2 regions of the Halomonas sp. AOP43-D1-4 genome follow, and region 2 is predicted to be linked to the other one. Evidence: predicted binding sites of a transcription regulator. Region 2 holds the regulator's gene; the other holds the start of a gene.
The links. The regulator LexA, encoded in region 2, represses DNA repair genes until DNA is damaged. The targets are predictions, from matches to a motif close to TACTGTNTANNTANACAGTA.

Region 1: the regulator LexA is predicted to act here: its motif matches at 1,472-1,491, upstream of ACT3RQ_RS15555 (PA0069 family radical SAM protein).

Annotation. Positions count from the first base shown of each region.
Region 1 covers NZ_JBQSVY010000016.1:56,922-60,346, reverse strand. The annotation lists gene ACT3RQ_RS15560 (alkaline phosphatase) at 1-1,276, opposite strand, end outside; gene ACT3RQ_RS15555 (PA0069 family radical SAM protein) at 1,512-2,597, shown strand; gene gadC (glutamate:gamma-aminobutyrate antiporter) at 2,751-3,425, opposite strand, start outside.
Region 2 covers NZ_JBQSVY010000006.1:37,876-41,300, forward strand. The annotation lists gene ACT3RQ_RS07835 (L,D-transpeptidase family protein) at 1-159, opposite strand, end outside; gene ACT3RQ_RS07840 (TetR/AcrR family transcriptional regulator) at 137-814, opposite strand; gene lexA (transcriptional repressor LexA) at 1,081-1,758, shown strand; gene purU (formyltetrahydrofolate deformylase) at 1,866-2,720, opposite strand; gene ACT3RQ_RS07855 (ribonuclease J) at 3,041-3,425, shown strand, end outside.

The sequences.
Region 1 (3,425 bases), on a different contig from region 2:
CCAGCTCACGCGTGTGGGTATCGGAATGCCAACGTACCAAGGGTAGCGCGCCAGCCCCCTGATTAACGATCGGGCTATAGGCATTTACATCAGAGTCAGGGCCTTGAAGCAAACCGTTACCGTGATCAGTCGTTACAATGATCAAGGTATCGTCCCAGGAACTGTTGTTTTCTACCCACTCAACGGCCGCTTCCACAGCTTCGTTGAAGTCGATTTGCTCTTCGATAATACGCGGCAGGTTGTTAGCGTGAGCAGCCCAATCCACAGCGCCACCCTCAACCATCAGGAAAAAGCCATTTTCGTTGCCGTTTTCACTGGCGTTGAGCACGTTCAAAGCGCCGCTCGTCAGTGTGGCAAGGCTTGGTGACGTATCCAGTAGATTACCGCCGGTTACGCCGGGGCGGCTGTATTGCAGCGTCTGAATGTTCTGCACCAGGCCCAGTACTTTGTCCTTGGGAAGATCCAACTCACCCGCAGCCAGAGCTTCAAAATCGTCCTTGCTTTCGATAAAGGCGTAATCCGTTTCGCCGCCTACCAAGCGCTGGTAGGTCTCTTCGCCACCGATAAAGCGGAAATCGCTCTCACCGGGGTTATCGACATGCTCGCCGGCTGCATCGTAATAGGGGTGCCCGGTACCGATGGCGACAGTGGCAAGGCCAGAATCGACAATTTCGCGGCCAATGGCTCTATAGTCGTTGCGGCTTACGTTATGGGCCATGAAACCGGCAGGCGTCGCGTGGGAGACCTGCACCGATGAGACAACACCCAGAGCGCGGCCGCTATCAACAGTGTATTCGCCAATATGCTTAAGCGGCTCATCATCGTTGGACCAGTTGATGGCGCTGTTATAGGACTTATGGCCTGAAGCCAGCGCCGTTGCCGCTGCAGCGCTGTCGGTGTAATCAGCCCGAGCGTAGTCGTAACCGGCAAAGTAGCCCTTGTAGTTACCCAGGCTACCTTCGTAAACGGTATCTACCGCCTCGTCGTTCCAGAGCTCGGCTGGTTCAAATGTAACCGTACCGTCATCACTCTTGGTGGGTGTGGTAGAGGTGTTTAACGGATGCGTTGCCATGAAAAGCTGTGTGTCAAACTCATCATAAACTTCATGGCCCAGCGCGCCGTGACGGAAGTAGCTTGCCGCACGGAACGTCTCGATACCGGTACCGTCGGTGATCATCAAAATAACGTTCTTAGCTGTGTTTTCCTGCGCTAATACCGGCGTAACCATGACCGATGCCAGTGCCAACGTGAGTGCATTGCGCGTAAAGTTCTTCATTTTCATCCCTAAAATAAATTTAGCTAATTCGATATCCAACAAATCGTAGCGCCTAAAAATGTCATTTTCATGAACATCAATGAAGGTAAGTCAATTATTTCTAATAAACATGAATCGCAATCAGCAGCCGATCCGTAAAACTGTTCATTGTGGGTTTTGCCTGAGTAACGCTTGCACGCTTGGTCACAACACATATACTGTATATATATACACCAATCTAGAAAAAGGCAGGCGTATGGCGTCTCTCGGCAAATCACCAATACGGACCACCGTGCACAAAGGCCGCGGGGCAACCTATGACCCGCACAACCGCTTTGCCCCAACCCATAGCGTGGCAGAAGACGACGGATGGTGGCGCGAAGAGACTTCCCCCACACGGGCAACTGAAGTACGCGAAGAAACCAGTAAGAGTGCGCTTTCCTGGAACCGGTCGCCAGACTTGCCTTTTGATCGCTCATTGAACCCTTACCGAGGTTGCGAACATGGCTGTGTTTACTGCTATGCCCGCCCTTCTCATGCCTATTGGGATCTGTCGCCGGGACTTGATTTTGAAACCAGGCTGATTGCCAAAAATGGCCTGGTTGAGCGATTAAGTGAGGAGTTTTGCAAGCCTGGATACGTCTGCCGACCAATCAATCTCTCTGGTAATACCGATTGTTACCAGCCACTAGAAGCCAAGCGCCAATTAACGCGTCAGTTGCTTGAGCTATTATTGGCTTGCCGCCATCCAGTCACTATTGTGACCAAAAGCACGTTAGTGTTACGGGATATGGATCTGCTGGCTGAGATGGCCGAACACCGCCTGGTGCGCGTATTTATTAGCCTGACCAGCCTGGACGCCAATATGAAACGCACGCTGGAACCTCGTGCGGCCTCTCCTCAAGCGCGTTTAAAAGTTATCCGTGAGCTGAATACTGCTGGCATTCCCGTCGGGACGCTTGTGTCTCCGGTCATCCCCGGATTAACAGATCATGAAATGGAGCGGATTCTTGAGGCCGCCAGCCGTGCTGGCGCACGAACGGCGTCCTGGATGCTGCTGCGCTTGCCCCATGAAGTCGCTCCACTCTTTGAAGCCTGGCTGGAAGCCCATTACCCAGAGCGTGCGGCCAAGGTAATGAGCCTGATTCGCCAATGCCGGGGCGGCAAGGCCTACGATGCTCAGTTCGGTAAGCGCTTTCGCGGCGAAGGTATTTTTGCCGATATGATTGCACAACGCTTTAATCGCGCCAGCCGCCAGTGGAACTTTCAATCTCGTTCCGAGCAAGGGCTGAATACCCGAGACTTTCGCCCGCCCAACGCTCAGGGTGAGCTTTTTTATTAAAGCCCATGAAAAAGGCATTTGCCTGACATACTCTCAGCTTACTGAAAGTGCCAAACAAATGCCTGAGTGATTACTACTTCTGTTTTTCGCTATTCGTCATAGCTCTGCTTAAAATCTAATGGACGACCTTTCTAAACACCCTCCCATGGTTCATCAATGCAGCTTTTCTCCATCAACAGTGATGTGATGCGTACTGCGGGCTTTGGGATGAATAAAGTAGTGACCTTCGGGCGCGGTATGGGGCTTGATATGGTGTAGTTTAAGGTTTTTTGGCGCAGCGCTTTTATTATGCACTCCATAAATAATAAACGGAATCGATAGCACTACAAGGAAACAGCCGATCAGCAAACCGGTATACACTTCGTTAGACTCTTTTCCTGGCAACCCCGTGGGAGGGAAGAAGGAGACGACAAAAGCAACTAAAGAAGTAAGTAACCCCACTACTGCAACGGCAATTTTTATTTTGTTACCGCCAGGGATATTGAAGGTACGTTGATTTTCAGGCTGTTTTCGAACAAGGGTAATGTAAGCCAAGAATAGCATAAAGTAGCTGCACAGATAGATAACGACGGTTAGCGCTAGTGCAATCAGGAAGGACATATTATTTCCTCCCCCCGTATTCGTCAGAATAATCAATGCGATAGTTGTAATGGTTAGCTGAGAAATAACCAACGCCACCGGCACGCCGTTCTTGTTTACTTTAGCAAAACGCGCCGGCAATATACCCTGCTGCGCGGTTACCAACATGCCGCGTGATGGTCCAACAATCCATGCGGCTATTTCAGCCAGCACGCCCAGCAATAGCAGCGCAGCAATAATCCGAATAGC
Region 2 (3,425 bases):
ACTTCCTTCTTGCTGGCCAACGCCAGCGCCTCCAGTAGAGATAGCGCACTCAAAGTCTGGTGTTTGACCCTGCCACCAGCGCAGGATTTGTGCGCCGGTATCAATTTCGATCCAGCCGTCTTTTTTAGGTGGCAACTCAGCTAACAGGGGCGTTCGCATGCTGCGCTCCTTCAACCTCTTGCGGCAGTGGAGCATTCATGGCGGCAACGACCACAGGGCGCAAGCGTCGCACTAAATCACGCACAGTCACCTGCTCCTGATAATCCTTGGAGGCGATATCACGTAGCGCATCCAGCCCCGACAAGGTGAAAATGACCGTACCCAACATAAAGTGCAGCCGCCAAAAACGCTCGGCATCGGGTAAATCAGGGGTCGCCTTACGCACAAGCCCGGTAAAGCGGGTAAACACATCCCCATATTGCTCTTGAATATGGCGCCGTAAATGCCCCTGCGCTTGGCTATAGGCTAATCCCAATAAGCGCATGAAGACTTTCAAACTATCCCGTTCAGCAGGCACTGCCAGCACCGTGGTGGCCATTGTTTCAAGCAGCTCTTCCAGGGGGATGGCACGATCGGCGTATTGGGCTTCAAGCTCATCGAGCGCACCATGAAAACGCTGAGTAAACGGGTCTAGATAGCGCGAGAATACGGCTTGGATAAGGGCTTTCTTGGAACCAAAATGATAATTAACAGCCGCCAGGTTTACTCGCGCTTTACTGGTAATGTTACGCAGTGACGTTTCAGCAAAGCCACGCTCTGCAAACAGCACCTCAGCGGTATCCAGAATGCGTGACACCGTGTCAGATTGTGCCATTATGGCCTCCGGAGAAACGAGTGTTTAAAACATGCCAGAATAGTAAGTCATATCTTAATCAGGCTCAATCACCCTTATTCACCGATTTTTTTTAATTGGCTACCCTGCACATTAGTGTTAATTCAAACGTCTTACCGCTCACAGACAGTGTTTTAACAAGCTGCTTTTTTAACCATGTACTGGATAGAGCAACATACTGTATACTTAAACACATACTGATCAAGCAGACAGATACCGACTGTCTTTTATTGTTTATGGAGTTTGGTATGTCGCGGCCACTCACAGCACGTCAGCAACATGTTTTTGATTTTATAGTAAAAACCATGGGTGAATTCGGCTACCCTCCCACCCGCGCCGAAATTGCCAAGGCCTTGGGCTTTAAATCCCCCAATGCCGCTGAAGAGCATTTACGTGCTCTTGAGCGTAAAGGCGTTATCCGGATTATTCGCAATACGTCGCGGGGGATTCGCCTCCCCAACCAGGAAGCTCAGGACGTTAGCGAATTACCCGCCACCGTTGCAGCCAACAGCAATGATCTTCCGCCGATGGGCTTGCCAGTCATCGGTGAAGTGGCCGCTGGCAGCCCGATCCTTGCAGCGGAGCATATCGACCGTTACTGCCCGCTACCCGCAGAATATTTCACCCCTAAAGCCGACTACCTCCTGCGGGTACGCGGTTTATCCATGAAGGATGTGGGCATCCTGGAAGGCGATTTACTGGCGGTGCACCGCACTGATCGTGTACGTGACGGGCAAATCGTCGTTGCGCGGCTGGAAGATGAAGTCACTGTAAAACGCTTTCAACGCCAAGGGTATCAGGTCATGCTGATTGCGGAAAACGCTGATTTTGCACCGATTGAAATCGACCTGCGAACCCAATCCCTGGATATTGAAGGCGTAGGTGTAGGCGTCATCCGTGGCGGTAATGGCCAAGCGCTAGGCTAATAAGCCGTTTGCGTGGAATTGGATTTGAAAAGCATCAAGGGGGTGGCCATTTTCATGACCACCCCCTTGTTTTGTTACTGGTTCAGCTTAAACAGTTTTTAAAACGCTTAGCTAAAGACAACGGTCTTATTGCCGTGGATCAAAACGCGGTCCTCCAGATGCCAGCGCAGGCCTCGCGCCAATACGGCTTTTTCTACATCGCGCCCAAAGCGAACCAGGTCGGTTGGCGTATGGCAATGACTCACACGATGAATATCCTGCTCAATAATCGGCCCGGCATCCAATTCCTCCGTCACGTAGTGGCACGTCGCGCCAATTAGCTTTACGCCGCGCTCATAAGCCTGATGGTAAGGCTTGGCGCCAGCAAATGAAGGCAAGAAGCTGTGGTGAATATTAATTACCTGCCCAGCATAGCGCTCACACAACGACGGGGGCAGAATCTGCATATAGCGCGCCAATACAATACAGTCCGCTCGCGCGTTATCAATAAGTTCCTGCACCTGAGTAAACGACTCTTCCTTATTATTCGCGTCCACCGGCACATGGTGATAAGGAATACCGTACCACTCAGCGATTGAGCGCATGTCTTCGTGATTAGAAATCACACCGGCGATATCACAATCCAGCTCACCTGCCTGCCAACGGTAAAGTAAATCCACCAGGCAGTGAGACTCACGGGAGACCATGAGGATGACGCGCCGACGCTTTTGAGTATCCATTAGCGCCCACTGCATGGAAAACTCTTGAGCAATTGGCTCAAAGGCGCTGCGTAATGTTTCAACGGACATGCCAAGCGAATCGGCCAATATCTCATAACGCATAAAAAAGCGGCCCGTTTGCAAGTCAGAATGCTGACTGGCCTCGGTGATAGAGCCGCCTTGTTGAGCAATAAATCCAGACACACGGGCAACAATACCCACCTGATCGGGGCAGGAAACGACTAAACGGTAATAATGAGACATGTGAAGTACTCTTGACGACCTACGAAATACAAATGACAAACCACTATTGGCATCGTCTATTGGCATAGTGCAACGGCGCCGCAAACAGCGGCTAAATAGCGACGCCGTAAATAACGGCTGCCTAGTGTACCGGAACCCTATTAACGAAGCACCGTTATCTAATGTCGGGGGTCATTGTTAGCCGCCCCTGCCTTCCCGTATAGTTAAGGCATTACTTTTTAGGCTTTTCATAACCGATGCATCCACCACGCGTTCAACTTCGTCCTCGCCGCCGCCCGCCTCTGCGCCTACTGCCGCTGGGTGGGTGTGGTGAAATCGGCATGAATCTAACGCTGTATGGATACGACGATCACTGGATCGCGGTCGACTGCGGCATGATGATTCGCCAGGATTTGCCTAACTCGCCCCTTCAGGTACCTAACCTGGGCACCGCCGAGGCACTGAACATAACGCCCCAAGCGTTATTTATAACGCATGGACATGAAGATCACATTGGCGCGGTTGCCTGGTTATGGCCCAAGTGGAACTGCCCTATCTATGCCACCCCACTTGCGGCAGGCCTCTTACGCGCGAAATTCGCTGAACACCAGCTAAGTAGCGCCGCGATTAAGATCATCGAGCCGGGCGAAGCAATGGAAACGGCGCCCTTTTCGGTGCGCTATTTGCCGGTTACCCATTCGATCCCTGAAAGCTGCGCGCTGGTCA